3 regions of the Paenibacillus cisolokensis genome follow, and region 1 is predicted to be linked to each of the others. Evidence: riboswitches for the same ligand, from Rfam matches in the RefSeq annotation. Region 1 holds a riboswitch; each other region holds the start of a gene.
The links. A riboswitch is a leader RNA that binds a small molecule or an ion and turns the genes downstream of it on or off. The one in region 1 is predicted to bind cobalamin.

Region 1 (7,891 bases):
TTCCCGCAATCGAGAAGGAAGTCGTAGATAAAAAGAAATGGCTGTCGGCGGAAGAGTTGGCCGATATTTTCGGGTTGGCCGGTTCGTTTCCGGGCGCGATCGGCATCAATTCGGCCATGCTCATCGGCTACCGGATCGGCGGCGTTGCCGGCGCGATTGCCGCCATGACCGGCATGCTGCTGCCGACGTTCCTCGTCGTCATCATGCTGTCGGTTTTTTACTGGCAATTGCACGACAATCCGAAAATCGAAGCCGCCTTTATGTCGATCCGGGCAACCGTCGTAGCCTTGATCGTCTATGCCGCTTGCAAGATCGGGAAGACGGCGATCGTCGACAAACCGGCGGCGCTGCTGGTCGGCATAACGCTCGCTCTGCTTTATTTCGGCCGAAATATTATACATCCGGCGCTGCTCATTGCAGCCGGCGCGCTGGCGGGCATCGTGATCGGCAAATTCCGCAAACCGGACAGCCGCCATCGGCCCCCGGCAAAGAAGGAAGAACCGGTATACGACTATATGATATAGACGGAGAGAAGCCATGCTTATTCAAATGTTCGTGCTGTTCTTCATCGTCGGTCTCGTCTCGTTCGGCGGCGGCTATGCGATGGTACCGCTCATTCAGCGGGAGGTCGTGGAACGGTACCAGTGGATGGACGTCCGCCACTTCACCGATCTTGTCGCGATGGCCGGCATGTCCCCGGGACCGATCGCGACCAATATCGCCGTATTCGTCGGGTACGATACGGCCGGTCTGACGGGCGCCGTCGTCGCCGCGGCCGCCGTCGTGCTGCCGTCGCTCCTGATCATGATTGCGGCGGGCATGCTGCTTTACCGCATTCGTCATCACAAGCTGGTGCAATCGTCCTTCTACGGATTGCGGGCCGTCGTGACCGGACTGATTATTTACGCGGCCATCATGTTTGCCGGCAATACAGGGGCGCTTAAAGGCTCGACATACTTCATGTGGAGCCAGGCGCTTATTTTTGCCGGATCGCTTATCGCGCTGATGTTCTTTCGCAAACATCCCGTTTCCATTATGATTATATCTGGACTAATCGGCATCGCCTTGTACACGTGATTCGGGACGATGCGGTGAAAGGAGCAATCCGTAGAAGATGGAGAAAGGAAAGTGTTGCTGCTCGGCCGGACGGGAACAGGCGGAGGCCGGCATCGACCGGCCGCATGCCGAACGGCAGATGCGTCAAGCGGCGAAGGCGCGCGATATTCACGAGATGGTCGCCATACCCGGCGGAACGTTCGATATGGGGACGGAGACGGCGGAAGGATTTCCGTCGGACGGAGAAGGCCCGGTGCGGAGGGTGCGGGTCGATTCGTTCTACATGTCGCCCTATGCCGTCACGAATGCGCAATTCAAAAGGTTTGTCGATGAAACGGGATATGTGACGGAAGCGGAACGTTTCGGCTGGTCGTTCGTCTTTCATCTGCTCGTGTCGCCCGAGACCGCGAAGCGGGTCCAATCGGTGCCGCAAGAGGTACCCTGGTGGTACGTCGTGGAAGGCGCCTATTGGGCCAAGCCGGAAGGGCCCGATTCGGATCTGAGCGGACGGATGAATCATCCGGTCGTGCATATTTCCTGGAACGACGCGAAAGCGTACTGCGACTGGGCCGGGGGCAGGCTGCCGACCGAAGCGGAATGGGAATTCGCGGCGCGCGGCGGACTGGAGCGCAAGACGTACCCGTGGGGCGATTTGCTCAAGCCGGACGGGCGGCATCGCTGCAATATCTGGCAGGGCAAATTTCCGATCAAAAACAACGCCAGCGACGGCTATGTCGGAACGGCGCCTGTCGACGCCTACGAGCCCAACGGATACGGATTGTACAATATGTCGGGCAACGTATGGGAATGGTGCGCCGACTGGTTCAGTCCGGGCTATCACCGGGAAACGTCGGATGTGAATCCGTTTTACGACCGTCCGACCGGCCGAAGATCGATGCGCGGCGGATCTTATTTGTGCCACCGGTCTTATTGCAACCGCTACCGGGTGGCGGCCCGAAGCTCGAACACGCCGGACAGCTCGTCGGGCAACATCGGCTTCCGCATCGTCGCAAGCGAATAAAAATTGATAGAAATAAGCGAAATGGCAGAGCCCGCTTGGATCGAGCGGGCTATTCTATTTTGCGTTCCGCAAATCGGGTCAGGTTCAGCTTGACAGCTACAATATATTGAGGTAAATTTGAATTCGACAACTACATATTGTTTCGTTCAGGTGTTCTATCTTCGAAGACAAAGATAGAGCTTAATAGGGAATCCGGTGCGAAACCGGAGCGGTCCCGCCACTGTATGGGCGAGCCGCAATCCGAAAAGCCACTGGTTAAGCTGAACGCGAGCCGGGAAGGCGGATTGCCGGCGATGACCCCGAGCCAGGAGACCTGCCTGAACGTTGATGGACACATCCCTACGGAGGATAGGAAAGTGTCGGATCGAGCCTGACCGGGCATTGCTTTGCCTGCGTGCCAAGGCGCATTCGGCCTTTTTTTATCGCCGGATGCGCTTTTTCATTGATTACATACTGTTGTCAGATTCGGAAAGGAGACTTGCCGCCATGCTTATCGCATACGATTCCAGGACGGGAAATGTCCGCAGATTTATTAACAAACTGAACGTACCGGCCGTTCAAATTGAGGACGGGATGACGCTGGACGAACCGTTCGTCCTTGTAACCTATACGACCGGTTTCGGTCAAGTGCCGCAGAAGGTCCAGTCTTTTCTGAAGCAAAACCACCGTTACTTGCGCGGCGTGTCGGCAAGCGGCAACAAAAACTGGGGAGAGCGCTTCGCGGTGAGCGCTGACGCGATTGCGACGATGTACGGCGTCCCGGTGCTTGGCAAGTTCGAGCTGTCCGGTACGAGCAGGGATGTCGAAAGATTTATGCAAGGGGTGAGCGCAGTTGCGTCATATTGAGCTGAACAATTTGCTGATGCAGCGGGACAAGGACGGCTTCTTCCAACTGGAGAAGGATAAGGAAGCGGTTCGCGCGTTTATGGAAGAGGTCGAACGCAAAAGCATCCGCTTCGCTTCCACGGCGGAGAAGGTCCGCTACATGATCGACAACGATTATTACGAGGATGTCTACCAATACTATACGCCTGAAGAAGTGGAGGAGATTTACGCCACTACGCACAGCTACCGGTTCGAGTTTCCTTCCTACATGGCCGCCTCGAAGTTTTACACCGATTACGCGGTGAAAAGCGACGACCGCGAGCTGTATTTGGAGCATTATCCGGACCGGGTGGCGATCGTGGCGCTGTATCTCGGGCGCGGAAACGCCGCTGTCGCCCGCAGGCTGGCCGTATCGATGATGGAGCAGCGGCTTCAGCCGGCGACGCCGACTTTCCTGAATGCGGGCAAAAGCCGGCGCGGCGAAATGGTTTCCTGCTTCTTGCTGGAGCTGGACGACTCGCTTAATTCGATCAATTACGGTCTCAGCACCTGCATGCAGCTGTCGAAAATCGGAGGCGGCGTCGCCGTCAATCTGTCCAAGCTGCGCGGCCGCGGCGAGCCGATCAAAGGCGTCGAGGGAGCGGCCAAAGGCATTATGCCCGTGCTGAAGCTGCTTGAGGACGCCTTCTCCTATGCCGACCAGATGGGCCAGCGCAAAGGTTCCGGCGCCGCCTATTACAACATTTTCGGCTGGGACGTCATCGAGTTTCTGGACAGCAAAAAGATTAACGCCGACGAAAAATCGCGGCTCAAGACGCTGTCGATCGGGCTGATCGTGCCGGACCGCTTCTACAAGCTGGCGGAAGACAACGAGCCGCTTCACGTTTTCGCCCCGTATTCCGTCTACCGGGCTTACGGCGTTCATATGGACGATATGGACATGGACGAAATGTACGACAAGCTGCTCGCCGACGATCGCGTGCGCAAGAAAGAAGTAATGAGCGCCCGGGACATGCTGATCAAAATCGCCATGACCCAGCTCGAATCCGGCTACCCGTACATGATGAACAAAAGCAATGCGAACCGCGCGCACGCGCTCAAAGGGATCGGCTCGATCAAAATGTCCAACCTGTGCACGGAAATTTTCCAGCTGCAGGAAACGTCCGAAATCGGCGATTACGGCCAGCCCGATACAATACGCCGCGATATCAGCTGCAATCTGGCGTCGCTGAACATTGCCAACGTCATGGAGAAGAAGAAAATCCGGGAATCGGTGCATGAAGGCATGATCGCCCTGACGGCGGTCAGCGACATGACGAATATTTCCAATGCGCCCGGCGTTGCCAAAGCGAACCGCGAGCTGCATTCGGTCGGTCTCGGCGCGATGAATCTGCATGGCTACCTGGCCAAAAACAAAATCGCCTATGAAAGCGAAGAAGCGAAAGATTTCGTCCGCACTTTCTTCATGATGATGAACTATTATTCGCTGGAGAAGAGCATGGAAATCGCACGCGAAACCGGCATCGTCTTCGACGGGTTCGAACGTTCCGACTATGCGACCGGCGTCTATTTCGAACGTTATGAACAGACCGATTACCGTCCCGTAACGGACAAGGTGAAGTCGCTGTTCGAAGGCATTGCGATCCCTTCGCCGGAAGACTGGAAGTCGCTGAAGGAAGCGGTAGGCCGCCACGGCTTGTATCATGCCTACCGGCTGGCGATCGCGCCGACGCAAAGCATCTCGTATATCCAGAACGCGACGTCCAGTGTCATGCCAATCGTCGAGCAGATCGAAACCCGGACGTACGCCAATTCGACGACCTATTATCCGATGCCGTACCTGGATAAAAGCAATTTCTTTTATTACAAGTCGGCTTATCAGATGGATCAGTTCAAGGTGCTCGATCTGATTGCCGAAATTCAGCCTCATATCGATCAAGGAATATCGACGGTCCTGCACGTCAACAGCGACGTGACGACGCGCCAGCTTGCCCGGTACTACATTTATGCCGCCAAGAAAGGTCTGAAGTCGCTTTATTATACCCGGACGAACCGGCTGTCCGTGGAAGAATGCATCAGTTGTTCCGTGTAAGGAAAAGGAGGAATGGGCGAGCATGAGTGCCATCAAGGCCGTCAACTGGAACCGTCCGGACGATGATTTTACGATCACGTTCTGGAATCAAAATATTATGCAGTTTTGGACAGACGAAGAGATCCCGCTTTCCGACGACAAAATGTCGTGGATGACGCTGAACGATGACGAGCGGGAATTGTATATGAAGGTGCTGGGCGGGCTTACGCTGCTGGATACGGTGCAGGGCGGCGTCGGCATGCCGAAAATATTGGACCATGTCGAAGGGCTGCAGCGCAAGGCGGTGCTCGGATTTATGGGCATGATGGAGCAGATTCACGCCAAGTCGTACAGCAGCATTTTCACGACGCTCGCTTCCAGCGAAGAAATCGACAATGTGTTCCGCTGGGTCGAGAACAATCCCCGGCTGCAGACCAAAGCGGAAGTCATCTCGCAATATTATCGCCATATCCATTCGAAAAAAGAGCTGTATTTGGCCATGGCGGCATCGGTTTTGCTGGAAAGCTACTTGTTCTACAGCGGATTTTTCTACCCGCTTTATTTGTCGGGACAAGGGAAGATGACAAGCAGCGGAGAAATTATCGATCTCATTTTGCGCGACGAAAGCATTCACGGCCTTTATGTCGGCGTACTGGCTCAGGAAGTGTTCGCGGAGCTTGAGCCCAACGAACAGGAAGAAGCGCTTGAGACGTTCCGCGGCCTGCTTTCGTTGCTGCACGAGAATGAAGAAAAGTATACCGAGGAACTGTATACCAAGGTCGGCTTGACAGACGAAGTCAAGAAGTTTGTCCGCTATAATGCGAACAAGGCGCTGATGAATCTCGGACTCGATCCGATCTTTCCGGAAGAGGACGTCAATCCGATCGTCTTCAACGGCATCAGCACGCGCACGAAACAGCATGATTTCTTTTCCAAAAAAGGGAACGGATATATCCGGACGATTCATGTCGAGCCGCTGACCGACGACGATTTCCGCTTTTAAATTAAAAAGAACCAGCCGCGTTAGTTCGAACGCGGCTGGTTCTTTTTTCAAGATAAACTGTTAAAAACCTTTATATTGGGGTTCTTCATTTTCCAGCTGCTGTACGCGGCTTTGTACTTGCTGCACGATTTGTTGTGTCTGCTGCGCAGCATTTTCAAACAACGTCTTCGCTTCCTGATTTTGCGTCGACAGCGCGAATTGTTCCAGGCTCGCCTGCGCGCTTTTCAAGGAAGCGACGCAAGTTTTCACATCGGATGCTACCGTCACGTTTTCACCTCCTTTACTTCATACGCAACATCGGGAACATCTTCATTAGCGGTTGAAGCTGTGAAGGCCATTTGTTCTGGTTCATGTGATTTCCCCGGCGCCGGTTGGACATGACGATCGCCCCAGCTCCGGCGCTCACCCCGATAGCCAGCAAAGACATCATCATTCGACGATTTTTCAGCTTACTCCACATTTTTCCACCGCCCTTAACGCAAGAATCTGTTCCTTGGTGAGTGAATGAAGCGATCCTTATTCTGTACGGGCGCTCGAACCGGCATACTGGCGACTTTTTGCCAATCCGTAAGAAGGCTTCCTGAAGTGGCAAAACATTTCGGGATTGAGCTGATCGGGATCGGCGCATCCTTTGGTAAAGCCGACATTGTATGAGCTGAAAGGAGGAATCGAAGCGGTGCCGAATTGGCTGGAAATTGTGTTGCGGACCTTAATCGCCGTTGTCGTCCTGTTCTCCCTTACCAAATTATTGGGGAAACGGCAAGTGTCGCAGCTTTCGCTGTTCGAGTACATTACCGGGATTACAATCGGCAGCCTTGCGGCCTATGTTTCCCTGGATCTGGAGGCAAACTGGTATTTGGGCCTCATTTCCATGGTCGTCTGGACCGCGATTTCGCTCGGGATCGAGTTTCTGCAAATCAAAAGCAAAAAAAGCAGGGATTTTATTGACGGCAAAGCGACAATCCTCATCAAGGACGGCAAAATTTTGGAAGACAATTTGAAAAAAGAGCGTTTGACCGCGGACGAGTTGCTCGAGCAGCTGCGCAAAAAAAATGTGTTCAAAACCGCGGACGTCGAATTTGCCATTATGGAACCGAGCGGCGATATAAGCGTCATGCTTACCCGAGAAAATCAGCCGCTGACGCCCAGTCATCTGGGCATCAAGGTAGGGCCGGAGCAGGAGCCGCAAGCCGTCATTATGGACGGCAAAATTTTGGACGAGCCGCTTTCGACCATCGGTCTCAATCGGGCATGGCTGCGTTCGGAACTGGAGAAGCTCGGCGTAGCGCTGGAAAACGTCTATTTGGGCCAGGTCGATTCTTACGGGCAACTTTATGTCGACCTGTTTGACGACAAAATCAAGGTTCCCGCGCCCCAGCAGAAAGCGGCATTATATGCCACATTGAAAAAATGCGAAGCCGATCTGGAAATGTTCGGTCTGACGACGCGGAATGCGGAAGCGAAAGCGATGTATGAAGAATGCGCCGAAAAGCTGCGCCAAGTCATCGCCGATGTGAAGCCGGTATTGCACCGGTAATCCGATGATAAGGAGGAAACGCGAATGTCTAACAACAAGAAGAAAAAGCTCACGCCCGTGCAGCAGGAATATCAGGACCTGGCCAAGCGGAAGGAACCGCCGAGACCGGTTGTGATTAATTGCATTCGGGCCTTTATTGTCGGCGGCGCGATATGCGTGCTCGGCCAGGCCATTCAGGATATGTTCATACACTGGGGCGGATTCGACAAGAAAGAAGCGAGCAATCCGACGGTTGCCGTTCTGATTCTCATTTCCACCATTTTAACCAGCCTCGGCGTTTACGACAAAATGGCTCAGTGGGCCGGCGCCGGTACGGCGGTTCCCGTCACCGGCTTCGCCAACTCGATGGCGTCGGCGGCGATTGAGCATCGGAGCGAA
Region 2 (7,891 bases), on a different contig from region 1:
GCCGGCTATCCAATCCTTCGCCGTTCTGTACGTGCTGCTGCTCGCCGTCCTCGGTCCGCTGCTGACCAAAGAATCGAAGAGGATTCACCAGTACAGTCGGACGGTATCGGATAAAATCCGGCAAACAAGTCTGTTCAAACGAAAGGAAAACGAGAAAGAAGAAGATTAATATCGAAAACAATTCGCTTCATTTATATTTAATGTTGTTAAACACCAACATCCTGCGGCCGCCCTGTTGACGGACAGCCGCAGGATGTTTGCAATTCGCCTGGATTTACGATTTACGCGCGTTGGAAATGTTGGGCTCTTGCCGCTTGAGCCGCTTGAACCATATTGCGCAGCGCCGGAACCGTTTCGGCCAGGCCGCGCGTTTTCAACCCGCAGTCCGGGTTAATCCAGAACAATTCGGGACGAAGCACCCGGAGCGCGCGGTCGATCATGTCGGACATCTCTTCGACGCTAGGCACGCGCGGGCTGTGGATGTCGTAAACGCCGAGGCCGATGCCGTGGTCGTAATCGTGCTGTTCGAAGCTGGAGATGAGCTCGCCGTGGCTTCTCGACGATTCGATCGAGATGACGTCGGCATCGAGAGAACGGATGGCGTCAATCATATCGTGGAACTCGCAATAGCACATATGCGTATGAATTTGCGTCGTATCCTTTACCCCCGACGTAGCGAGGCGGAACGCTTTGACGGCCCATTGCAGATAGGCGTCCTGATCCTCCTGCTTGAGCGGCAAGCCTTCGCGCAAAGCCGGCTCGTCGACCTGGATCATCTCGATGCCGGCTTTCTCCAGCGCGAGCACTTCTTGCCGGAGCGCCAAGGCGATCTGGTTCGCCACCTGCTCGCGGCTCAGATCGTCGCGTACGAACGACCAGTTCAATATCGTAATCGGCCCCGTCAGCATGCCTTTCACCGGACGATCCGTCAGCGACTGCGCATATACGCTTTCCTTCACCGTCATCGGCTGTACGAATGCGACGTCGGCGTAAATAACCGGCGGCTTGACGCAGCGCGAACCGTACGATTGCACCCAACCGTTCCGGGTAAAGACGAAGCCGTCCAGCTTCTCGCCGAAATATTCGACCATATCCGTCCGTTCGAATTCGCCGTGAACCAGCACGTCGATTCCGATTTTCTCCTGCAGCCGGATACATGCCTCAATTTGCTCTTTCATAAACGCTTCGTACTGCGCATCGTTCCATTCGCCCCGCCGCCACTTCAGCCGCGCCTGCCGCACTTCCGGCGTCTGCGGGAAGCTGCCGATCGTCGTCGTCGGCAGCGGCGGAAGCTGCCATTTGTTCCGCTGCAGCTCGAACCGTTCGGAGAACGGCCGATTGCGGGAATCCGGGATATCCGCCAATTGACGCAAACCGCTGGCGACGTCCTCCCGGTTTCGCTCCGGCAGAAGGCGGAATGCGTTCAGCGCTTCGCGGCTAGCTGCAAGCTCGGCTTCCACCGCCTGCTCGCCTTGCCGGACTGCGGCGCGCAGAATGCGCAGTTCGTCCAGCTTCTCCTCGGCGAATGCGAGCGCTCCGCGCACGACGGGGTCAAGCCCGCTCTCCGCTCTCGTGCTGACGGGAACGTGCAGCAAGCTGCACGACGGCTGGAGAATCAATCGCTCAAGCGGAACAACGGCCGCTATGCGCCGGATCGCCTCCAGCTTCGCATCGAGATCCGCCCGCCATATGTTGCGGCCGTCGATCAGGCCGGCGCCCAGCACTTTATCTTCCGGCCATCCGAATTGTTCGAGCGCTTTGGCGTTTTTGCCGCCGTCGTGAACAAAATCGAGACCGATGCCGTCGACGGAAAGCGACGTGATTTTCTCAAAATTATCGACACCTTCAAAGTAGGTTTGCAGCATAATCCGAAGACCGGCCGTTTGCTCGCGAATGCGGCGATATAGATGCTCCACAAGCTTCCACTCGTCTGCGGTGACGTTCGTCGCAAGGTACGGCTCGTCGATTTGCACCCATTGGACGCCTTCCCGCTCCAGCTCGGTCAGCATCTGAATGTACACCGGGAGAAATTGTTCGATTTTTTCCGCCAGACGTCCGGCCTCGAAGCCTTTGGACAGCTTCAGAAACGTGAATAAACCGACGACGACAGGCTTGCCCTCGATGCCTGCGCGATTTTTGGCAAAACGGTACGCTTCCAGCGGTTTGTTCACGGTCAGACGCGGCACGATGCCGCCGATTTCGGGCACGATGTAATGGTAATTTGTATTGAACCATTTCGTCATTTCGCAAGCCGTCGCCTGCGCGTTGCCCCTGGCCATCGCAAAATAGACCGAAAGCGGTACAGGCCCCCCCTCGTGCCGGTATCGTTCGGGCACTACGCCGAACATGACGGCCATATCGAGCATATGATCGTACAGCGTAAAGTCGCCTACCGGGATCAGGTCGACGCCCTTCGCCTGCTGAACCTTCAACAGCTCGAGCTGTATCCGGTCCATTTCCGCCCGGAACGCTTCTTCCTCAAGCTTGCCCGCCCAGAACGACTCGAGCGCTTTCTTCCACTCGCGGTTTTCCCCGATTCTCGGGTAACCCAAATTGCTGATGATCAGTTCCGTCTTCATCTGTTTCTCCCATCCTTCCTCTGTTCGGCCTCTCTTGTCACAACGAAAAAAAGGCGTCTTTCCCCGTCAATAGGTATAGGGAAAGACGCCTGGCTCATTCCAGACGATCGCCTAACACCTCCCTATCACCCGTAGGTACATGCAGTGTTGTCGAAACAGGCAGGTCTCCTGGCTCCGGCGTCAACATCTATCGCGACCTTCCCGGCTAAAAGCTCCAGCCAGTGGCTGTCTCGCGACGACTCTTCCGTTACAGTGGCGGGACCGCGTCGGGTTTGCACCGAACTTCCCTTTTAAGCATACCGGTCACCTGATTGGCGGCGGTACGCACCTGTTCCCGTTATGAAATTGTTCATTCAAAGTGTACATCTAAGAATACATGCATTTAATCCGGTTGTCCAGCGTTTTCGTGAAATAAACGGGACTTTCGAACTTTTTGTGAATAATGGCGGGGATGCAGACGCACCATAATATTGCGCGCGTGTCGTCCGTCTGCGCCTTTTGCCATCCTGATGCTACTATACACCATGGAGCAGCATTCCGCATTTAAAAAAAAGACTCTTCCGGAACACGAAACATATTCCGAAAGAGCCTCAAGCCCGCAGCGATCAGAATCGCGCTGCCGCTTCGGCCGTCCGACGCAAACCATCTTCGATAATTTGCTGCGCCCGATCGGGGAATTGATTATGGCCTTCGATGACAATTTCCTCGGGCCGGATACCCCACAAGCCGATCGCGCTGTTGACGAAGCGGCTGGCCGATTCATGGGCGGCCATCAATTCATTCGAATAGTCGCCGCCGCGCGCGCTGAGCAGAACGGTTTTCTTGTCGCCCGCCAGTCCGACCGGACCTTCGGCGGTATATTTGAACGTTTTGCCGGCTTGCGCCAAATAGGAGATATACGTGACGAGCGGCGCCGGAACCGTATAATTCCACAGCGGGAACGCGATCACGACCTTGTCGGATTCCAGAAACTGATTCAGATAAAAATCGATTGTATCCGCAATCTCCTGCTCCTCGGCAGTCAACTCGAGCGATTGGCTCCGTTTGTAAAGCGCCGTAATGGCCGTGTTGCCGTAGTACGGAAGATTCAATTTATAAAGATCGAGTTCGGTAATCTGATCGTCCGGATGAGCTTCCCGATACGTTTTCAGAAAAGTCTCGTACATTTGGACGCTAACCGATTGTTCCGCAGGGCGGTCATTTGCTTTGACGAATAATACCTTGGACATGTTGGGTATGCAACCTCCTCTAGTTGTATGCATGTGACACCGCTTCGGGCTCGGACGCCACATTGCACATTATAATTTAGTCCCTATAATAATTCAAGTAACTTTTAGCCAACAAGTTTTACCCGTTTCCTCCACCTCTTTCTTCTTTATAGTAAAATGGACCGGCATTCGGACTTTTTTTCCCCTATCCTTCCGTTTCCGGTTAAAAAGTTGTTTCCAGACTTAAAAAAAGTTTTGCAGTTCGCCGGCAAAAGGACTAGAATATGAAGGTAGATAAATTCGGACCGGTACCAATCCTGCGTTTTTTGTGAAATTATTCACATCTATTCGAAGGCGGAGTCATTACCGTTCCGGCACAACAATATGTCGCAGACAAGGGAGGCTTTTTGCATCATGGCAGAAACATTGTCGCAAGAAGTGGAACACGAAGCTTCGACTGGCCGCGTGGAGACGGATATTCTCGACCAGTTGATGAAGCCCGAAGTTCAACGATCGCTCTCCGAGCTGGTGGAAAATTTGCCCAAGCTGGCGGAGATGGTCACGCTGCTGACGAAAGCGTACGACTTTGCCCAGTCGGTGGCGACGGACCGCATCCTCATCGAAGATTTGAAAGGCGGAATCGGAGAATTCGTCAAACCGATTCAGGAGAAAGTGAAAGGCGTTGCCGCAGCGGCAATCGAGGCAAACGAACGCGTGCAGACGGAGTCGGCGACGATCGGACTGTTCGGCTTGTTGAAAATGTTGAAAGATCCGCAAGTACAAAAAACGCTCCGCTTTATCCAGGCGTTCCTGGATGTGTCGGCGGAACGTCAAAAGCAGCGTTAATCCCGTACCGTATTTGATATCCAGAACAGGAGGATCAGCATGTCAAAGCACATTGTAATACTGGGCGGCGGCTATGGCGGGCTGCTGACTGCGCTGACCGCACGCAAATATCTTTCAGCAGAAGAAGCACAGATCACCCTTGTCAACAAGACTCCGTTTCATCAAATTGTGACGGAACTGCACCGTCTGGCCGTCGGCGGCCTGAACGAAGGCAACGTCGCGCTGCCGCTCGAGAAGCTGCTGCGCGGCAAAGATGTCGATATCCGCATCAATACGGTCGAAAAGATCGCCCTGGACCAGAAGCAAGTGTCGCTTGCGAACGGCGCTTCGATCAGCTACGATACCCTCGTTATCGCGCTGGGCAGCGAAACGGCGTTTTTCGGCATTCCGGGGCTCGAAGAAAACAGCTTCACCCTGAAATCGGTCGAAGACGCCAACCGCATTCGCGCGCATGTCGAAGCCCGCATCGACGCATACGCACAGTCGAAAAATAAAGCCGACGCGACGATCGTCATCGGCGGCGGCGGCCTGTCCGGCATTGAATTGATCGGCGAACTGACGGACATGCTCCCTTCCTGGTGCGAGAAAAAAGGCGTCGATTTCAACGATATTACGCTCTACTGCGTCGAAGCGGCTCCTTCCATTTTGGCCGGATTTACGCCGGATCTGGTGGAACGCGCCAAGACGAGCCTGGAAAAACGCGGCGTCCGCATTTTGACCGGGGTCGCCGTTACGGAAGTGCAAGGCAACAACGTCATTCTGAAAGACGGCACGAAAATCGAAGCGAACACGCTCGTCTGGACCGGCGGCGTAACCGGTTCCCCGGTTGTCGCCAATTCGGGCATCGAAACGGTTCGCGGACGCGCAACGGTCAACGAATATTTGCAGTCGACCTCGCATCCGGACGTATTCCTCGCCGGAGACAGCGCTGTCGTCATGAGTCCGGAAGGCCGTCCTTATCCGCCCAGCGCGCAAATCGCGTGGCAAATGGGCGAAACGGTCGGCTACAACGTATTCGCCGCATATAAAGGCGGTCCGTTGAAAGCTTTCAAGCCGGTCTTCTCCGGCACCCTTGCGAGCCTCGGCCGCAAAGACGCGATCGGCACGATCGGCGGCAACCAGACGAAGCTGAAAGGCCTCCCGGCATCGCTGATGAAAGAAGCGAGCAATATCCGCTATTTGTCCCATATTAACGGTCTCTTCTCGCTTGTATATTAAAGCGGTCCTGCGAAGGCGGGAAAAACCGGCTGCTATGGCCGGTTTTTTCCGCCTTCTTTTTTCGCTGTCGGCCGGAAACAAGTTTGAAATTGTTGCGGCATGAAATCGAAATAACAGGATGCTATACTTGTCAGCATGGTGTTCCTCCCGGAATGATGTTACACTTTTGGTATGGCTACGTCGAACAAGGAGAATGATGAGCGTTGAAAAAAGGCCTTATTTTATTTTTGTTCACCAGTTTGGTCATGTTGTCCGCTGGGTGCGGCAGCCTCCTCTCCGGACTTTCCGGCAGCCATAACGTCGGATCGGAGCAGACGCAGCCGAATGATCCGGCCGCAGACGCCGACGATACGACGGAGAACGAACCGTCGAAGCCGGCGGACGCGGCGCCGGAACCGCCGGAGCGGGAGAACGCGGCGCAGGAGCATCCCGGTACGGATAAGCCGGACGCGGAGAAGCCGCCGGTAGATAAGCCGAACTCGCCGCCGGAACGGGAAGGGCCGGTTCAGGAGACGGCGGGCAAAATCGGCGATTTGATGGTGGTTGCGAATCCGGACAGCTTAGCCGTACTGATTAACAAGCAGTATACGCTGCCGGAAAATTACGAGCCGGAAGACCTCGTATATCCCGACGTTCCGTTTATTTTCAGCGAGAAGGTCGACAAGCGCAAGCTTCGCAAAGAAGCCGCGGAAGCGCTGGAGAAATTGTTCGCGGGTGCGAAGGAAGACGGCATCGAGCTTGCCGGCGTGTCCGGATACCGTTCGTACGAACGGCAAAAAGAGCTGTTCGAAAGCTATGTCAAACGGGACGGCGAGGAGAAGGCACGCACGTACAGCGCGTTGCCCGGAACGAGCGAGCACCAGACCGGCTTGTCGATCGACGTCTCCGGAAGCGACGGCCGCTGTGCGGCCCAGGATTGTTTCGCCGGCACGCCCGAGGCCGAATGGCTGGCGGAGCATGCGGCCGAATACGGCTTTATTATCCGTTACCCGGAAGGGAAAGAGGACATTACCGGATACAAATATGAGCCGTGGCATATTCGCTATGTCGGAATCGAGATCGCGAAAGAAATCGCCGAGCGTAACATTACGTTGGAAGAGTATTACCAGGCCGTACCGGTTTCCGGAAAGTAACTGACAAGCGCATGTTCCCGTCATGGAAACATGCGCTTGCATTAACCGATTCTATCATCGGATCTTTCTCTATTTTTCTCCTCCCTGCCCCTCTTTATACGTTCTCTCTTCAAATCCGGTTAACAGGTTGCCATCGTGACCGGACCGGCCAAAACGGGGCGCATAACCTGAAGCGAGGTGAACGCCGCTATGGTGGAAAAAACGATACTGCCCTTCGGGGAACCGATACTTCGAAAAACGGCGAAGCCTGTGGCGGAATTCAATGCCAAACTGTTCAAATGGCTGGACGACATGGCCGATACTTTGTATGCGGCCGAAGGGCGGGCCGGCCTGGCCGCGCCGCAAATCGGCATTCTTCGGCGCATCGTAGTGATGGACTGCGGAGACGGATTGATCGAGCTGATCAATCCGGAAATTATCGAAGCGCGCGGCTCGCAAACGGGTCCGGAAGCGTGCCTGTCGTTCCCCGGGTATACCGGCTTGGTGGAACGTGCCAAGTATGTGAAGGTCAGAACATTCGACCGGAACGGAGAGCCGCACATACTGGAAGCCGAAGACTATAAGGCGGTCTGCATGCAGCACGAGATCGATCATTTGAACGGCATTCTGTTCATCGACCGCGTCATCGGCGATTATTTGTATCACGAACAAACGCAGCATAAAATAAGCGTGCTGCATGCGCTAAAACTGAGCCATGCCCAAACACCCGGATGAATCGGGACAACTTGCAGCCGGAAACCCGGTCTCCAACGTTCCGCTGCAGCGTCGGCGAGAAGATGCCCGACTTGCATTCAGGATAAGTCTAGAACGCCATCGCGAGCAGTTCGATCAGATCGTCCCCGCGGTAGACGCCCGTCACGCCGTCCGTTCGCACCGCCCGTTCGCCGTCGAATCGCCGTGCATCCGC
Region 3 (7,891 bases), on a different contig from region 1:
AAGCTGGCCCGGCAGGGCGTCGTCGTGAAGGAAGCGGGCGCGCTGGAGCGGCTGGCGCTACTGGACGCCATCGTCGTCGACAAAACGGGAACGGTCACCGAGGGCAAGCCCCGCTTGACCGGCATGCTGGCTGTTCAAGGCTCCCGTTCCGCGCTGCTCCGCAATGCGGCGGCGGCGGAAGCGGACTCCGCGCACCCTCTTGCCAGGGCGATTCGCGAGGCGGCAGCCGCCGCCGGCCTCGTACCGCCCAAGCCCGCGGGCGCGAGCTTCCTGCCGGGGCGGGGTGTGGAGGCGGCGGTGGACGGCCGGCGGTTCGCCGTCGGCAATGCCGCCATGGCCGACGAGCAGGGATGGGCGAAAGACGAGCGCATTGCCGCCTTTGCGGCCGAGAGGGAGCGGAGCGGCGAGACGGTGCTGTATGCGGCCGAGAACGGGATAGCGGTCGGAGCGCTCGCCTTTGCCGATCCGGTCAGGCCGTCATCCCGCGGCGCGGTGCGCCGGCTGCGGCGATCGGGACTTGCGGTCGTGCTCGCCACCGGCGACCGCGAAGCTCCTGCACTGGCGGCGGCCCGGGAAGCGGGCATCGCGGATGTCCGCCATTCGATGCTGCCCGCTCAGAAGCTGCGGCTGATCGAGCAACTGCGGGCGGAAGGCCGGCGCGTCGGCATGGCCGGCGACGGCTGGAACGATGCGCCGGCGCTGGCGGCCGCCGATGTCGGATTCGCGATGGGCGACGGCACGGATGCGGCGATGGGGGCCGGACATATCGCGCTGCTGCGGTCGCAGCTTACCGGCATCGGCGACGCGCTGGCGATCAGCCGGCTGACGATGCGCAACATCCGCCAAAATCTGGCGTTCGCTTTCGCGTACAACGCGGTTATCATCCCGTTTGCCGCTTGCGGCATGCTCAAGCCTTGGATGGCCGGCACCGCCATGGCGCTGAGCTCGGTATCCGTCGTCGGCAACGCGCTCCGGCTCGGTCCCCGGCTTGCACGACTGGCCGGGAAGGAACGCCCGTGAACGCGGCGCAATGGGGGAGCGTCATGCTGACCGGCCTGTTCAGCGCGCCGCATTGCATCGGCATGTGCGGCGGCATCGTTTCGTCGGTCGCGCTCCAGTCCTCGGCGTCGGCGCGCCGCGTGCTGCTGCTGTATAACGGCGGCCGTGTTTTCTCGTATACGCTCCTCGGCGCCGCAATGGGCGCGGCGGGATCTTTTCTGGATCTGGCGGGCCGGCTTGCCGGCGTTCAGGGCGCCGCGTCGATCGTCGGCGGCTGCTTCGTTCTGCTGTGGCTATGGCGAAAATTTCAGCTGCCGCTGCTGCGGCGGGTTTCGGGCTTTTTGTCGCGGCGGCTTCGCCCAGGCGGGAAAAAACGGCGGTCGGCGGCTGAAGACGCGCATCTGCTGGCCACCGGGTTCGCCTTCGGTTTTCTGCCCTGCGGGCTGACGTATGCGATGCAGATGAACGCGGCCGCTTCGGGGGTATGGTGGCAAGGAGCGCTGGTGATGGGGCTGTTCGGCCTGTCGACGTTCCCCGCGCTTGCCGCGGCGGGGTGGCTGGCTTCATACGCCGGCAAGCGCTGGCGACGGATGATGCGGTACGGGGCGACGGCAGCCGCCGTCATCGTCGGCACGCTGTCCATCATGCGCGGGCTGGCGGCGAACGGCGTCGTGCCGACCTTGACGCCGTGGCTGTGGTAGCGAAAAGCCGGGACGATTCCCGGCTCCGCCATCAGCGCAAGGAAGCGCGCCGTAAAAAAGACGCGCTTCTCGCCGACGGCCCATATCCGTGCGTGTTTGTCGAGCTGCGCGAGACAACTCGTCCAGACAACACGGCCAAGCAACGCGACCAGCAACGCAGCCAGACAGCGTTAAGCAAACCAGACAGCGTTAAGCAACGCAGCCAGACAGCGTTAAGCAACACAGCCAGGCAGCACGACCAGGCAATGCGGCCAGGAGCAACGCGCTCGCTTCTTCGTTACCGGACGGCTGCGAACTGCCGGTTCACGTCGAACGAGCGGTCTGCCGCGTCAACCGTCAGACTCGCTTCCCAAGTCCCCGGCATCAGCGCATAGCCGGTTCCTTCATAGACGCCGGGAGCCGTTTCCTTCAACCGGAATGAAACGGTTCCGCAGCCCATATGCCGCATATCCAGTTCGGCGGAAACGTCGGCCGAGCGAATCGGCCGCCCGTCCGCATCGGCCAGCTTGACGGTAAAGCGACTTTCTTGAAGCGCCTTTGCCGGATACGGGCCGATCGTCCATTCCGCCTGCCAGCCGTCGCCGATATGCGTCGTCGCCGCCGGGGCCGGTTCGTCTCCGGCGCCGGCGTAACAGACCGCTCCGATCAGCAGCGCCGTCCCGGCGAGTATGCCCGCCGCCCACCGACAATAGCGGGATTTGCGTCTGTCCAAACCCATACGAGATTGCCCTCCTGTTCGCCGATGAACCGGACAAAATACGCCCAATCCGGCCGTTACCAGTTACGTATGCCGGCTTCGGCGCGGATATTCCCGCAGAGCGCACAGCCGGTGAAAAGAGGATAGACATTCCGCATGCGTCGTGATATAGTTACTACTGCGTTTAATGCAAAAATTGCATATATGGAGAAACAGGTGCCGGAAAGGCCGGAAAGGGCGAACGCGATTCCCCGCTCCGGACGTTTCCAGGCTTAATAGGGAAGACCGGTGCAAATCCGGCACGGACCCGCCACTGTAAGAAGCGCCGCCCCGCTAGCGGATGCGGCAATCGCATTCAATTTTCGCGCCACTGGATCGGCCGATCTGGGAAGGCTGTGAATGCGGTCAAGCTTCGAGTCAGGAGACCTGCCTGTTTTATCGACGCTGAAACCTACGTGGATTTAGGGAGGTGTTGGAAATCGGAGCGGCTTGCCGTTTGCGTAATGCGGCTGCTCGGACGCCGCGGGCGCTGAACGCCGGACAGAAAGCATTTCTGACACATGTTGTCGGGAATGCTTTTATTTTTAGCCGGGGCTGCCGGCAGCAATCCCCGCAAGATGGTTTGCGGTCGTGAATCACGGTCATTATTTTCAAGAATCGAAACATTATTTTGGGTATCGGAGTGAAGGAAGCATGCTGAAAACAGGTAACACATCGTTTGCCCGCTGGCTTACGCTGCTGGCCGTCGCCGCAATGCTCGTTTTGGGCGCTTGCGGCCAGACCGGCAAAAACGCGCCGGAGGTTGCGGGCACGGAGCAGAACGAGACGCAAAGCGAGACGCAGAACGCCGGGGAATCGACGAACGGACAAGCCGGAGAGGGACAGGAGGCGCCGGCTGAAGAGGAAGAAAGCGCCCAGGCGACCGTTTATCCGCTCACGGTGACGGACGGTACCGGAACAGAGCTGACGTTTGAGCAAGCGCCGGAGAAAATCGTAACACTCGCACCGAGCGAAACGGAAATTTTGTACGCGATCGGCGCCGGGGACCGGGTCGTCGGGGTGGACGAGTTCAGCAATTATCCGGAAGAAGCGCTGGACAAGCCGAAGATCGGCGACATGACGACGAATATCGAAGCGGTTGCGGCGCTGAATCCGGATCTGGTCGTCGCTTCCTCGGGGATGAACGGTCAGGCGATCGAGCAGCTCCGCAAGCTTGACTTGAAGGTTTACGCGACCGATCCGAAAACGTATGATGAAGTCATCGCGAAAATCGAACAAATCGGCGAAATCGTGGACGCCCAGGAGCAGGCCGGCGAGGTTGCCGCGCACATGCGCGAAGTGAAGGAGCAAGTGGCCGAAGCGGTAAAAGATGCGCCGCGTCCGAAGGTCTATCTGGAATTTTCGCCGGGCTGGTCGGTCGGCAAGGGCGAGTTTCTGGATGAGCTGCTGACGATTGCCGGCGGCGTCAACGTGGCGGGCGATCAGCCGGGCTGGTTCGAAATTACGCCCGAGAGCGTCGTGCAGCAGAATCCGGAAATTATTATCTATCCCGATTTGAATGTTGAGCCGAACCCGATACTGGAAGGCATCGAGAGCCGCCCCGGCTGGGATGCGATCGACGCCGTCAAGCATGATCGGCTTTATGAAGTCCCGCAAGATCCGCTCGTGCGGGTCGGGCCGAGACTGGCCGACGGATTGCTGGAGCTGGCGAAGGCGATTCATCCCGACCTGTTCTCGTAAACAACATGAAACGCAAATTGCTGGTATACGGAGGAGTCGGCGTACTCCTCCTTGCCGTTTCCGTCGTCGTCAGCCTGTCCATCGGCTCGGCAGGCATTTCGCTGCGCGATGTATGGAGCATTTTGCTGTACCGGTTCACCGGTCTTGAGTTCGGGGGCGGAACGTGGTCGGAAGGCGAAATGGCGATCGTGACGGAAATCCGGCTCTCCCGGGTGCTGCTGGCGATTCTCGTCGGCGCCTGTCTGGCCCTTGCCGGGGCGGGCTTTCAAGGCGTTCTCCGCAACCCGCTGGCCGATCCGTATACGCTCGGCGTCGCGTCCGGAAGCTCGGTAGGCGCGGCGTTTCTCATTCTGCTCGGTCTGCAGACGGCATTCGGAATCTGGACGATTCCGGCTGTCGCTTTTACGACGGGAACGCTGACGCTCGCCGCCGTGTTCTGGCTCGCGCGTACGAAAGGAGCGATGGCGGTCGAAACGCTCATTTTGTCGGGCGTCGTCCTGCAGGCGTTTTTCGGGGCGTTCGTGTCGTTCATGGTATCGCTGTCGCAGGATACCGTCAATCAGATTTTGTTCTGGATTATGGGCAGTCTGGCGATGCGCAGCTGGGAGTACGTCTATCTGCTCGTGCCGTTTCTCGCCGTCTGCCTGCCGGTTCTCATTTTGTACGGCCAGCCGCTTAATCTGTTCGTTCTCGGCGAACGCCATGCGGCGCATTTGGGCGTGCGGGTCGAGCGGACGAAGCTGGTCGTATTGCTGACGTCCACGCTGCTGACGGCCGCCGCCGTGTCCGTCTCCGGCGTCGTCGGCTTCGTCGGCCTTGTCGTTCCCCACTTGCTGCGGCTTCTCGTCGGGCCGGATTACCGGGTGCTCATTCCGTTGTCCGCCATCGGCGGCGGCATCTTCGTCCTGTGGGCCGATACGCTTGCGCGCACGGCGCTCAGCCCGCGCGAAATTCAGCTCGGCGTCGTCACGGCGCTGATCGGCGCGCCGTTCTTCGCTTACCTGCTCTACCGACGCAAAATGCTGCAGGAGGGAGCTTCATGATCGAAGCGCGAAACGTCAGTTACCGGCTGCAAGGCGTACAGGTGCTGAAGGAGCTCAGCTTTTCGCTCGCGGGCGGCGGGCTGCACGGCATCATCGGTCCGAACGGCGCCGGCAAGTCGACGCTGCTCAGGCTCATTTCCGCCGTTGAGACGCCGGATGAGGGAGAACTGCTGCTGGACGGCAGAAGATCCGACCGCTACTCGCGCAAGGAAGCGGCGCGCTGGATCGCAATGCTGCAGCAGGGCGGCCTGCCCCCGGCCGGGTTTACGGTACGGGAAATCGTCGCGATGGGACGCTATCCGTTTCAAAACTGGCTGGGAGAGGAGAAGGAGGACCCGTCCGCGCTTATCGACGAGGCGCTCGAGACGATGGGCCTTCTCGGCCTGCAAAACCGGCGGATGGATCAGCTGAGCGGAGGCGAGCGCCAGCGGGTGGCGCTGGCCAAGGCGATGGTGCAGCAGCCGCGCCTGCTGCTGCTCGACGAGCCGACCACTTATCTCGATATCGGCTACCAGGTGCAACTGCTCGACACCGTGCGCAGATGGCAGCGCAGCCGGGGGCTGACGGCGGTCGCGGCGCTGCACGATCTGAATTTGGCCGCGCTTTATTGCGACGATTTGCTCGTTTTGCACGAAGGGAAGGTTGTCGCGTTCGGAACGCCGTCCGAAGTGTTGACGGCCGATATGCTGAAGCGGGTATACGGCACGGAAGCGGCCATTATCGCCCATCCCGGGACCGGGGCGCCGCAGGTGCTGCTGCAGACGATGAAAGGATGATCTTTCGTGACCAGTGAAAATGTAACGCAGATGGAACGGCAGCTGCGCGAACGCATCGCGCAGATTCGGCCTGCGGACGAGGATGCCGCGGCGGCGGCGCGCCGTCATTCCGACCGGCTGACCAAGCCTCCGGGCAGCCTCGGCAAGCTGGAGGATCTGGCGGCGCGGCTTGCAGGGATGACCGGCAAGCTGTGGCCGGACGTTTCGCGCCGGGCGGTGCTCGTCATGGCGGCGGATCACGGCGTCTGCGAAGAAGGGGTCAGCGCTTTTCCGCCCGAAGTGACGCCGCAGATGGTGCTGAACTTTCTCCAAGGAGGGGCGGCGGTCAACGTGCTGGCGCGGCAGGCCGGAGCCGACGTCTTCTGCGTCGATGTCGGCGTCAATGCGGATCTGTCCCATCCCCGTCTGATCGATCGCAAAGTGCGCCGCGGAACGGCCAATATGGCCGCAGGTCCCGCGATGGAGCGGGAAGAGGCGCTGCGCGCCGTTCTGGCGGGGATGGAGCTCGTCGCCGGGCTGTCGGAGGAAGGCTACGGCATTTTTGTGACCGGCGAAATGGGCATCGGCAATACGACGGCAAGCGCGGCGATCGTTTCCGTTCTGACGGGAATGCCGCCGGAGCGCGCGGCCGGCAGCGGCACCGGCATCGACGAAGAGCGGCGGAAGCATAAAGCCGCCGTCATCGGGAGGGCGATCGAACGAAACAAACCGGACGCCTCCGATCCGATCGACGTGCTGGCGAAGGTAGGCGGTCTGGAAATCGCCGCCTTGACGGGAGCGATTCTCGGCGCCGCCTCGTGCCGCCGTCCGGTTGTTGTCGACGGCTATATTTCGTCGGCAGCGGCGCTTGCGGCCGTCCGGCTGGCCCCTGCGGCGGCCGATTATATGATCGCTTCCCATCTTTCCCGGGAACAGGGCCACGGCCCGCTGCTGGAAGCGATCGGCTTGTCGCCGATGACGCATCTCGACATGCGGCTCGGCGAAGGGACGGGCGCGGTGCTCAGCCTTCACCTGGTCGACGCATCGCTGCGTCTGATGCAGGAGATGGCGACATTCGAAAGCGCGGGCGTCAGCAGGGGGTGATGCGGCATGGAGAACAAAACGGTGCTCGTAACCGGCGGTGCGCGCAGCGGGAAAAGCTCGTTCGCCGAGCGGCTGGCGGCCAGACTCGGCCGCCGCGGCATCTATGTCGCGACCTCCCAGGCATTGGACGACGAAATGGCGGAACGGATTCGGCGTCATCGCCGTCAGCGCGACGAAGACGGATTTCCGTGGGAAACCGTCGAAGTGCCGTATGCGCTTGCCGAAAGACTGGACGAAATAACCCGGTCTGCCGAACCGGACACGGTCGTGCTCGTTGACTGCCTGACGCTGTGGCTGTCGAACTGGCTGCTGCGGCTGGAGGCGGACGGCGAGGGCGCGGCGGAAGCGGAGGAGCGGCTGGCGGCGCTCGCGGAGCAGCTGGCTGCTGTCGTGCGGCAAAGCGCGGTTCCGCTTATTCTGGTGACGAACGAAGTCGGGAGCGGTATCGTTCCCGCCTATCCGCTCGGGCGGCAGTTCCGCGACGCGGCAGGCCGTGTAAATCGCCGTCTTGCCGAGGTATGCGGCCGCATCTTTCTCGTCGTGGCCGGCATCCCGATCGACTTGAAAGCGGCGGCGTTCCGGCTGGAAGAATGGGATAACCCGGATGAAAAGACATAGGATGACCCGAGCGGGACAATTCCAGGAAAATGGACGAACGGTCTGCAGATCATGAATCCGGCCTGCCGTCGCGGCAGGCCGGATTTTGACGGGGGTGCTTGTTCGGCATGATCGATTTGGTGAAGAGGCACGCGCAAAGTTTCGCTGCTGCCATACAGTTTTTAACCCGGGTGCCCGTGCCGCGGCAGGTGCCGTTCGAGCGGCCGGTGCTGGCGCGAAGCGTTATCTATTTTC

Region 2: it holds a riboswitch for cobalamin, as region 1 does, so the genes downstream of both, metE (5-methyltetrahydropteroyltriglutamate--homocysteine S-methyltransferase) here and nrdI (class Ib ribonucleoside-diphosphate reductase assembly flavoprotein NrdI) in region 1, are expected to answer to the same signal.
Region 3: it holds a riboswitch for cobalamin, as region 1 does, so the genes downstream of both, ABEV74_RS02185 (ABC transporter substrate-binding protein) here and nrdI (class Ib ribonucleoside-diphosphate reductase assembly flavoprotein NrdI) in region 1, are expected to answer to the same signal.

What each region holds. Positions count from the first base shown of each region.
Region 1 covers NZ_JBCNFP010000068.1:22,581-30,471, forward strand. Annotated here, with positions in the region: gene ABEV74_RS12030 (chromate transporter) at 1-524, shown strand, start outside; gene ABEV74_RS12035 (chromate transporter) at 538-1,077, shown strand; gene ABEV74_RS12040 (formylglycine-generating enzyme family protein) at 1,196-2,077, shown strand; cobalamin riboswitch at 2,209-2,412, shown strand; gene nrdI (class Ib ribonucleoside-diphosphate reductase assembly flavoprotein NrdI) at 2,564-2,923, shown strand; gene nrdE (class 1b ribonucleoside-diphosphate reductase subunit alpha) at 2,910-4,994, shown strand; gene nrdF (class 1b ribonucleoside-diphosphate reductase subunit beta) at 5,017-5,976, shown strand; gene ABEV74_RS12060 (DUF1657 domain-containing protein) at 6,037-6,243, opposite strand; gene ABEV74_RS12065 (DUF421 domain-containing protein) at 6,653-7,513, shown strand; gene spoVAC (stage V sporulation protein AC) at 7,538-7,891, shown strand, end outside.
Region 2 covers NZ_JBCNFP010000027.1:58,450-66,340, reverse strand. Annotated here, with positions in the region: gene ABEV74_RS04970 (cation:proton antiporter) at 1-169, shown strand, start outside; gene metE (5-methyltetrahydropteroyltriglutamate--homocysteine S-methyltransferase) at 282-2,579, opposite strand; cobalamin riboswitch at 2,721-2,926, opposite strand; gene ABEV74_RS04960 (FMN-dependent NADH-azoreductase) at 3,185-3,841, opposite strand; gene ABEV74_RS04955 (DUF1641 domain-containing protein) at 4,202-4,633, shown strand; gene ABEV74_RS04950 (NAD(P)/FAD-dependent oxidoreductase) at 4,673-5,851, shown strand; gene ABEV74_RS04945 (M15 family metallopeptidase) at 6,055-6,984, shown strand; gene def (peptide deformylase) at 7,174-7,698, shown strand; gene ABEV74_RS04935 (M55 family metallopeptidase) at 7,787-7,891, opposite strand, start outside.
Region 3 covers NZ_JBCNFP010000015.1:2,057-9,947, forward strand. Annotated here, with positions in the region: gene ABEV74_RS02170 (heavy metal translocating P-type ATPase) at 1-1,020, shown strand, start outside; gene ABEV74_RS02175 (sulfite exporter TauE/SafE family protein) at 1,017-1,700, shown strand; gene ABEV74_RS02180 (FixH family protein) at 1,978-2,418, opposite strand; cobalamin riboswitch at 2,616-2,845, shown strand; gene ABEV74_RS02185 (ABC transporter substrate-binding protein) at 3,091-4,137, shown strand; gene ABEV74_RS02190 (FecCD family ABC transporter permease) at 4,143-5,180, shown strand; gene ABEV74_RS02195 (ABC transporter ATP-binding protein) at 5,177-5,956, shown strand; gene cobT (nicotinate-nucleotide--dimethylbenzimidazole phosphoribosyltransferase) at 5,987-7,039, shown strand; gene cobU (bifunctional adenosylcobinamide kinase/adenosylcobinamide-phosphate guanylyltransferase) at 7,046-7,657, shown strand; gene cobS (adenosylcobinamide-GDP ribazoletransferase) at 7,765-7,891, shown strand, end outside.